DNA from 3 places in the Streptomyces sp. NPDC050806 genome. Region 3 is predicted to be linked to each of the others. Evidence: riboswitches for the same ligand, from Rfam matches in the RefSeq annotation. Region 3 holds a riboswitch; each other region holds the start of a gene.
What was found. A riboswitch is a leader RNA that binds a small molecule or an ion and turns the genes downstream of it on or off. The one in region 3 is predicted to bind cobalamin.
Positions count from the first base shown of each region.

Region 1: another riboswitch for cobalamin. It lies ahead of ACZ6WH_RS11870 (prenyltransferase/squalene oxidase repeat-containing protein); the one in region 3 lies ahead of nicT (Nickel transporter NicT).
Region 2: another riboswitch for cobalamin. It lies ahead of ACZ6WH_RS09610 (cobalamin biosynthesis protein); the one in region 3 lies ahead of nicT (Nickel transporter NicT).

Region 1 covers NZ_JBVJIF010000003.1:579,943-583,141, forward strand. Annotated here, with positions in the region: gene ACZ6WH_RS11860 (aldehyde dehydrogenase) at 1-433, opposite strand, end outside; gene ACZ6WH_RS11865 (MBL fold metallo-hydrolase) at 569-1,606, shown strand; cobalamin riboswitch at 1,709-1,848, shown strand; gene ACZ6WH_RS11870 (prenyltransferase/squalene oxidase repeat-containing protein) at 2,026-3,199, shown strand, end outside.
Region 2 covers NZ_JBVJIF010000003.1:56,090-59,288, reverse strand. Annotated here, with positions in the region: gene ACZ6WH_RS09615 (cobyric acid synthase) at 1-221, opposite strand, end outside; gene ACZ6WH_RS09610 (cobalamin biosynthesis protein) at 218-1,186, opposite strand; cobalamin riboswitch at 1,321-1,519, opposite strand; gene ACZ6WH_RS09605 (hypothetical protein) at 1,654-1,902, opposite strand; gene ACZ6WH_RS09600 (inorganic phosphate transporter) at 1,935-3,185, opposite strand.
Region 3 covers NZ_JBVJIF010000006.1:258,729-261,927, forward strand. Annotated here, with positions in the region: gene ACZ6WH_RS20455 (HhH-GPD-type base excision DNA repair protein) at 1-351, shown strand, start outside; gene nicT (Nickel transporter NicT) at 384-1,544, opposite strand; cobalamin riboswitch at 1,577-1,852, opposite strand; gene ACZ6WH_RS20465 (DUF2975 domain-containing protein) at 1,981-2,472, shown strand; gene ACZ6WH_RS20470 (helix-turn-helix domain-containing protein) at 2,472-2,693, shown strand; gene ACZ6WH_RS20475 (helix-turn-helix domain-containing protein) at 2,749-3,199, opposite strand, start outside.

The sequences.
Region 1 (3,199 bases), on a different contig from region 3:
GTTCACGGCGGACCAGCAGCGGCCCGAGCACGCCCTGCCGCCGCTCCTCGTGGGTGAAGTCGCGGGCGACCGTGATCGCCGCGTCCCAGACCATCATCGCGGCCAGCGACTGCACCATGATCCCGGAGGTGTACGGAGTGCCGTTCTGCGCGCTGATGAGCCGCGCGAACTCCTCGCTTCGCACGGCGAACGCGTCCTTGATCCGCGTGACGACCGCGATCCGCTCTTCGAGCGGGGCGTTGGCCCACACCCCGGAGTCGAAGGACGCGCGCGCCGCCGTGACGGCACGGTCCACGTCCTCCCGGGAGGCGTGCGGCACCCGGCCGATGACCTGCTCGGTGTGCGGGGAGACGACCTCGATGGTGTCCCGGCCGGCCGGATCGACCAGCTCACCACCTATGTAGAGCTGTCCGTGCTCGATCGGGCCAGTCATCGATTCCGCCTCCTGCGGTCGCCGTTACCTGACGCGTTCCCCGAAGCAATATCTGACGCTGCATCAGAACTGATACCAGTTCCAGTTATGGTGGGCAATGCACGCGACGGCGTGCGGGCCGAGAGGGGCGATGGCATGCCGCACGTGATCGACCACCGGGGCGGGGTGTGGAGCATCGCCGTGCCCATACCGGACAACCCGCTGGGGCACACCCTCGTGCACCTGCTGGAGACGGACCGCGGCCCGGTGCTGATCGACACCGGCTGGGACGACCCGGACTCCTGGGACGCGCTCGCCGCCGGGCTCGCCGCCTGCGGCACCACCGTCACCGACCTGCACGGCGTGCTCGTCACCCACCACCACCCCGACCACCACGGCCTGTCGGCGCGGGTCAGGGAGGCGTCCGGCGCCTGGATCGCGATGCACGCCGCCGACGCCGCGGTAGTCCGGCGCACCCGCGAGGCCGAGCCTGGCAGCTGGCTGGCGTACCTCATCGACAAGCTGGCCGCGGCGGGCGCGCCCGAGGAACACCTCGCGCCCCTGTACGCGGCCCGCTCCAAGGGGCGCACCCGCGCACTCCCCGAGAACCGCCCCGCGCTCCCGGACCGCGAGATCGTCCCCGGCGAGCTGCTGGACCTCGCGGGGCGGCGGCTGCGGGCCGTCTGGACGCCGGGACACACCCCGGGCCACGTCTGTCTGCACCTGGAGGAGGCACACCCGGCGGCGCACCCGGGGAACGGGCGCCTCTTCTCCGGCGACCACCTGCTGCCCGGCATCACCCCGCACGTCGGCCTGTACGAGGACCCGGACGACGCCACCGTCACCGACCCCCTCGGCGACTACCTCGACTCCCTGGAGCGGATCGGGCGGCTCGGCGCGGCCGAGGTGCTGCCCGCGCACCAGCACGCCTTCACGGGCGCGGCGGAGCGGGTGGCGGAGCTGCTCACCCACCACGAGGAGCGGCTCGGCGGCCTGCGGGCACTGCTCGCCACCCCGCGTACCCCCTGGCAGCTCGCCGAGGCCATGGAGTGGAACCGCCCCTGGGAACGGATCCCGTACGCCTCGCGCACCATCGCCCTCTCCGAGGCCGAGGCCCATCTGCGGCGCCTGGTGAAGCGGGGGCTGGCGGAGCCGGTGCCGGGCTCGGACCCGGTGGCGTACGTGGCGGTGTGACCCGCCGGCGGGGGCGGGGTGCGGCACCGGCCGTCCGGACGCGAGGGCGTACGGGCGGCCGTACGCATCCCGTACGTGCCGGGAGCCGGCCGCTACCCGCCGGTTAAAGTGTTGCGACAAGTTCATTCGTGCCCGACCGGGGGAAGCCGGTGGAAAACCGGCGCTGACCCGCAGCCGTGAGCCCTGGTGCGCATCCGCGCGCCGGAGCGAGCCGGAACGCCCGGCGGGGCACACCCAAGGCTCCCGCGTACCGCCGGCCGCCCTTCGGCGGCCGCCCGGCACGCGGCACCGTCGAGGTATACGGAGCTGAGCCCGGTGCCACCGCGCCGCGCGCGAGTCGCGGACGTGGTGCGGCGGAGTGCGGCTGCGTGACCTCCCACCTCGCGCACCCCGCGAACCGACCGAGAGGCACCGACCCCATGGCCATCACGGCCCGCTCCCTCGCCGCCCCGGCGCGCCGCTGCGCCGCGGCCCTGGCCGCCGCCGTGCTGTGCGCGGCCGCTGCCCCCGCCGCGTTCGCCGACACCCCCGCGCCCGGCGCTTCCCCGAAGCTCCCGAAGGGCCTGTACGGCAGCACGGACCCCAAGTACGACGGCGTCTGGCGGCAGTCGCTGGCACTGCTGGCCCAGGACGCCACGGGCGTGCGCCCGGCGGACGAGGCGGTGGACTGGCTCGTGGGGCAGCAGTGCGCCGACGGCGCGTTCACCGCGTACCGCGCCGACCCGAAGCAGGACTGCGACGCGAAGACCCTGCGGGACACCAACCAGACGTCCGCCGCCGTCCAGGCGCTGGCCGCCGTCGGCGGGCACTCCGACGCGGTCCGCAAGGGCGTCTCCTGGCTGAAGTCCGCGCAGAACGACGACGGCGGCTGGGGCTCGGCGGCCGGCGCCGACAGCGACGCCAACTCCACCTCGGTCGTGATCGGCGCGCTGACCGCCACCGGCACGAAGGAGGCGGCGCTGCCGAAGAAGGACGGCAGGTCGCCGTACGACGGGCTGCTCGCCCTCCGGCTCGGCTGCGACGTGCGGAAGGCGGACCGCGGCGCGTTCGCGTTCCAGGCCAAGGACGGGAAGCTCGCGGCCAACGACGACGCGACGGCGGCCGCGGTGACGGGCGCCATGGGCAAGGGCTTCGTCGTCGCGCCGGACGGGCCCGCCGCGAAGAAGACGTCCTGCGAGGAAGCGGCCGAGGACGCGCACGGCGCCGCGAGCGGCGGCGCCGATCACCTCGTCTCCGCCATGGCCGCGCACGGCCACCACCTGATGTCCGCCATGCCCGGCGCCGAGGACCAGCCGGACGTCGGCAACACCGCCGACGCCGTGGTCGCGCTGGCCGCCGCCGGCCGGCCGGACGACGCGAAGCGGCCGCTGGAGTGGCTCCGCGGCCACTCCGCCGCCTGGGCGAAGCAGAGCGGCCCGGCCGCCTACGCACAGCTGATCCTCGCCGCGCACGCCACCGGTGCCGACCCGCGCGAATTTGGGAGCACGGACCTCGTGGCGAAGCTGAACGCGACCGGCCCGAAGCCGGCGGCGCAGCAGAACGCGCAGGGCCAGGAGGCCGAGCAGAAGGACGAGGGCGGCATCTCCGTGTGGT
Region 2 (3,199 bases), on a different contig from region 3:
CGGGCCGCCGCGGCCTGCATGGCCTGCGCCCGCCCGATCTCCGCGCCCTCGCGCGTCACATACGAATTGAGCGACATGTTCTGGGCCTTGAAGGGCGCCACCTTGACGCCCTTGCGCGCCAGCCAGCGGCAGATGCCCGCCGTCACCACGCTCTTGCCCGCGTCCGACGTCGTCCCCGCGACCAGCAGTCCGCCGCCGGGCCTTTCCCGCGCTCCGCTCACCGCGGCCTCCTCGTCCCTCGCGCCGCGCGCACCGCGCCCACGGCGATCCGCGCCCCGACCGTCGTCGCCAGCGCCAGCGCGCTCACCCGGCGCGACAGGCGCACCGCACGCGCGATGTCGGCCCCCTCGACCGCGCGGGCACCGCCGTTGAGCACCGGGCGGTGCTCGACCCGTCCCGCGTACGCCAGCGTGCCGCCCAGCCGTACGCCCAGCGCCCCGGCGAACGACGCCTCCACGGGGCCCGCGTTGGGGCTCGGGTGCCGCTTGCCGTCGGCCCGCCGGCTGCGCCACGCGCCGCGCGGATCGGGCCCGGCGGCGGTGGCCAGCAGGGCGGTCAGCCGCGCCCCGGGCCAGCCCGCCACGTCGTCCAGCCGGGCCGAGGCCCAGCCGTACCGGCGGTAGCGGTCGGACTTGTGCCCCACCATCGCGTCCAGCGTGTTCACCGCGCGGAAGGCGACCAGGCCCGGCACACCGCCGACGGCGCCCCAGACCAGCGCGCCCACGACCGCGTCGGAGGTGTTCTCGGCGACGGACTCCACGACGGCGCGGGCCATCTGCGGCCCGTCCAGCGCCTGCGGGTCGCGGCCGCACAGGTGCGGCAGCCGCTCGCGCGCCACGTCGAGATCGCCGGCTTCCAGCGCGCCGCCGATGGCGCGCGCCTCGCGGCCCAGCGTCGTACCGCCCAGCACGGCCCAGGTGGCGGCGGCGGTCAGCGCGATGCGGGCGGGGGCGCAGCGGCGTACGGAACGGGAGAGCAGGGCGGCGCCCAGCGCTGCCCCACCGGCGCACAGCGCGGTGTGCGCCGCGCCGTATCCGCGGTGGTCGCGCCACAGCCCGCGCTCCACGGCGGCCGCTGCCCGCCCGAAGGCGGCCACCGGGTGACCGCGGCGCGGATCGCCCACGGCCAGGTCGCCGAGAAAGCCCAGAGCCGCGCCGCACGCATAGGTGGCGTGTTCGGCACGCATCGTCGGATCAGCCCGCCGTCGTGCCTCGGCGGGACGGCCGGCCGCGGTCGCGTGCCGGGCGTACGGCGGAGGGCAGGGGTCTCGGCTCGGAGCCCGGCATGGCGTGTGTCCTCACTCAGGGTCCGCGCCCTGGCTCGACGTGACCGGCGACGAGAGTCTCCTGGCTCCCGGATCGACGCTTCCCCCGGCCTTCCAGCCCGTGCCTGTGGCGGGCCGTGGCTTCTTCTGGAGGAGCGCTCCCCGGTGACAGTGGCGGGACCGCGCCGGATTCTCACCGGACTTCCTCATCTGTCGCCGAATGGCACCGGGCAGTCCACCACGTGCCGCGAAAGCCGTCAACTCACCCTTGACCTGCGACGCAGGCGTATGCCGGTCCGTGTGGCCGACACCACAGGCCGGGGACACGCGAAGGCGCCCGGCGGCCGCGGAGTACGCGGCGCCGGGCGCCTTCGGGTGCGGTGCGGGGGTCAGCCGGCGACGATCAGGAAGATGCCGTAGCCGACGGCCGCGAGGCAGAGCGTGAAGCAGGCGTACCCGCCGGCGCGGGCGACGGCCGAGGAGCCGCCGGCGGCGACCGCGGTGGCGCCCGTCCCGCCCTCCTGCGGGGCCTTGCGGGACGTCCCCACGATGCCCAGGGTGAACAGGCCCACCATGCCGACGGTCACCACGAGCGTGGTGCCGAAGACCTGGCCGAGTGCAGCCCAGTCGATGTTCATGGCGTCGGTTCCTTAACGCGAGCGGCCGGCGGTCAGCGGACGGCCGTGGTGGCGGGGGAGCGCTTGGCGGACTGCGCCGGGATGCCGTCGATGGTGCCGGCTCCGGCCGTGGTCGCGCCCGCGGGCGGCGGGGAGACGGTCTGGAGCGCGGTGGTGACGACACCGGCCGGCTCGACGGGCTCCACGTCGTTGACGTTGCTGTGGTCCACCGGCTTGCGGCGGGAGGCGGCCCAGATGGCACCGCAGATCGCGAGGCCCAGCACGGCGACGGTGGTGACGCCCCAGGTGCCCTGGCCCGCCAGGAAGGCGGCGCCCGCGGCGACCAGGCCGGCGGCCGGCAGGGTCAGGCCCCAGGCGATCACCATGCGGCCCGCGGTGGACCAGCGCACCACGCCGCCCTTCTTGCCCAGGCCCGAGCCCATGACCGAGCCCGAGCAGACCTGGGTGGTGGAGAGCGCGAAGCCGAGGTGCGAGGAGGCCAGGATCGTGACGGCGGCGCCGGTCTGGGCGGCGAAGCCCTGCGGCGGCTGGATGTCGGTGATGCCCTTGCCCATCGTGCGGATGATCCGCCAGCCGCCCAGGTACGTGCCGAGGGCGATGGCGAGGCCGGCCGAGGCGATGACCCACATCGGCGGGTCGGCCTGCGGGGCGAGCGCGCCGCCGGTGATCAGCGCGAGGGTGATGACGCCCATCGTCTTCTGGGCGTCGTTGGTGCCGTGGGCGAGGGAGACCAGGGCGGCCGAGGCGATCTGCCCGGCGCGGTAGCCCTTCGCGGTGTCCTGCTCGGCGCGGTTGCGGGCCAGCCGGTAGGTGAGCCGGGTGGCGAAGGTCGCGGCGAGGCCCGCGACGATCGGCGCGGCCACGGCCGGGATGAGGACCTTCATGACGACGGCGTCCCCGTTGACCCCGCTCATGCCGACGGACACCAGGGTCGCGCCGATCAGGCCGCCGAAGAGGGCGTGCGAGGAGCTGGAGGGGAGACCGGCGAGCCAGGTCAGGAGGTTCCAGACGATGGCACCGACGAGGCCGGCGAAGATCACCTCTGGTCTGATGCCGGCGCCTTCGTCGATGATGCCGCCGGAAATGGTCTTGGCGACCTCCACGGAGAGGAATGCGCCGACGAGATTCAGCACCGCCGACATCGCCACCGCGGTCTTGGGCTTCAGTGCCCCGGTGGAGATGGTGGTGGCCATGGCGTTGGCCGTGTCGTGGAAGCCGTTCGTGAAGTCGAACACCAAGGCCGTGACGATCACGATCCCGATGAGAAGCGTGATGTGTTCCATTCACCCAGGCAATC
Region 3 (3,199 bases):
CGCTACCCGCGGTCCATGGCCAAGCGGGTGCAGCAGCTGTGCCAGTACCTCGTCGAGCACTACGACGGCGACGCCGAAGCCGTCTGGCGGGACGCGGGCACCGGCGCCGAGCTGCTGAAACGCCTCAACGACCTGCCCGGCTTCGGCAAGCAGAAGGCGCAGATCTTCCTGGCCCTCCTCGGCAAGCAGTTCGGCGTGCGCCCCGAGGGCTGGCGCGAGGCGGCGGGCGCGTACGGCGAGGAGGACTCCCGCCGGTCGGTGGCCGACATCACCGGCCCGGAATCCCTCGCCGAGGTCCGCGCCTACAAGCAGGAGATGAAGCGAGCGGCGAAGAAGGCGGCGGCCAAGTAGGGCCCGGGCCCGGTGCTGTCCGGGGGGCGGCTTCAGCCCTCCTGGGCGGCCGCCGCCCGGGCCGTCCAGCGCTGCTCGACCCCGGACAGCCGCCAGTAGGCGATCGCCGCGGCCCAGACCACGACGAAGAGGCCGGCGATGAGGTAGCCGACGTTGTCCAGGTTCAGCCCGGAGACCCAGTCGGTGACCGCGTCCTTGAGCCCGAGCTTGTCGTGCAACACGCTCACCAGCTCGATCGTGCCGATGAAGAACGCCACCACGATCGACAGCCCGGTGATGGTGAGGTTGTAGTAGACCTTGCGCACCGGGTTGGCGAACGCCCACTGGTACGCGAAGTTCATGAACGTGCCGTCGAGCGTGTCGAACAGGCTCATGCCGGCCGCGAACAGCAGCGGCAGACACAGGATCGCGTACCACGGCAGGCCCGCCGCGGCCCCGCTGCCGGCCATCACCATCAGCGTGACCTCGGTGGCGGTGTCGAAGCCGAGGCCGAAGAGGAAGCCGAGCGGGTACATCTGGCCCGGGCGGGAGATCGACTTGGTGAAGCGGCCCAGGAGGCGGTTCATGAAGCCGCGCGAGTCCAGCTGCTTCTCCAGCTCGTTCTCGTCGTACGTCCCGGCCCGCATGGACCGGAAGACCCGCCAGATGCCGGCCAGCGCGACGAGGTTGAGGGCCGCGATGAGGTACAGGAACCCGCCGGAGACCGTGGTGCCGACCGTGCCGAGCAACTGGTGCGTACGCGAGCCGTCGTCCAGCAGCGTGCCCGCGATGGCCGCGCCGCCGGCCACCAGGGCGGCCATCACGACGACCACGCTGGAGTGGCCCAGCGCGAACCAGAAGCCCACCGACACCGGCCGCTTCCCGTCGGCCATGAGCTTGCGGGTGGTGTTGTCGATCGCGGCGATGTGGTCGGCGTCGAAGGCGTGCCGCATGCCGAGGGTGTACGCCGTGACGCCGAGGCCCACGCCGTAGACCTGGGTGCCGATCGTGTAGTGGTTCGGCACCACCAGCAGCAGGAGCACGCCGAAGGCGACGACGTGCAGCGCGGCGATGACGGCCAGCAGGCCGGCCGTACGGACGGTGTCCCGCCGCTGCCAGCGGAACTGCTGCGCCCCGGCGGTCGTCGGGGTAGCGGTCGTGGGGGGATCGGTCGTGGGGGGATCGGTCGTGGGGGGATCAGTGGGCACGGTCATCCGGCCGTCACGCTCCAGCACCTCGTGGAATCGGTTCGTGAGATGCCGTGGCCGGTCTCCTGGCTTACGGGGAACCTCCCGGTCCGCCCGGGGGCGGCAGGAGGACGCCTCCGGCCCGGCCTTCCCGCCCGCACTCCGCGGACAGTGGCCCCCGCACGCCCGGATCCGTCCGGCGCACGGGAAGGGTCGGAAACTTCCCGATCACAGTGGCGAGGGCCGCTCCGGAATCGGACCCGAAGGTCTGCAGTTCTTGCAGGTCCAACGGGTCTGCACCGGTCTTCCCGAACACCACGGCCGGGTCACTCTATCCCGCCCCTTCCCGACCCTCGCTGCCCCCTCTGCTTCCCCTTCCCGACCTCGTCGCATCTCCCCGACCCTTGCCTCACCTATCGAATTTCGATAGATTTGCATCGCTAGTCGATGGAGGGACGGGGTCATGGGAAAACTGACAGTGGGCGCACTGCGCGTCGTACTCGGGGTGGTGCTCGCCGGCACCGTCTTCGTACAGGCATCGATGGCGTGGACGCTGGTCAGCGGGAGCGACCCGGAGGACGGGACGCTCCCGCTGACCCCGCTGCGCGTGATCACGATCCTGGGCATGGTGTCGGTCCAGGTCGCCGTGGTCTGCGTATGGCGGCTGGTGACGATGGTGCGACGCGGAACCGTCTTCTCCCACACCGCCTTCCGGTACGTGGACGGCGTGATCGCCGCGATCGTGGCGGCTGCCCTCATGTGGTTCGCGGTCACGGCCCTCAACGCACCGGGCCAGCGAGCCGACCCGGGCGTCACCGTCATCATGGGCGGGATCGGCGTGGCCATTCTGGGCGTCGCACTCCTCGTGCTCGTGCTGCGGACACTGCTCGCCCAGGCCGTCACGCGCGACGCCGAGGCGTCGCTGATGCGGGCCGAGCTGGACGAGGTGATCTGATGCCGATCACCGTCGACATCGACGTGATGCTGGCCAGGCGGAAGATGTCCGTGGGTGAACTCGCGGACCGCGTGGGCATCACGCCCGCCAACCTGGCGGTACTCAAGAACGGCCGCGCCAAGGCGGTGCGCTTCACGACGCTCGCCGCCCTCTGCGAGGTGCTCGAATGCCAGCCGGGCGACCTGCTGCGCTGGGAAGACGGGGATGCGGCGGAGGGATGAGAACGCGCCGGGCGGGAAACGCCCGGCGTTCCCCCTCCGCTCAGCCCATCCCCAGTCAGCCCCCCGCGTCCTGTCGTTCGGCGGTGTCCTGGCTCAGCGGTGAACGGTCCGCCGGGCCCTCCGCCGCCCAGCTGCCCAGCAGTCGCAGCGACTCCGCCGACGCCGAGCCGGGCTCCGCGTTGTAGACGATCAGCTGCTGGTCCGGGTCGGCGGGCAGCCGCAGCGTCTCGTACGACAGGGTCAGCGGCCCGACCACCGGGTGGTGCAGCCGCTTCACCCCGAAGCCCTTGTCCTGCACGTCGTGCGTGGCCCAGAGCTGCCGGAACTCCTCGCTCTTGACCGACAGCCGCCCGATCAGCGAGGCGAGCTCGGGGTCGTCGGGGTGACAGCCGGCGTCCAGCCGCAGGTAGGAGACGATGTCGGCGGCCTTGCGCTCCCAGTCGACGTAGAAGTCGCGGGCCGCCGGGTCCAGGAAGACCTGCCAGGCGACGTTCCGCTGCTCCGGC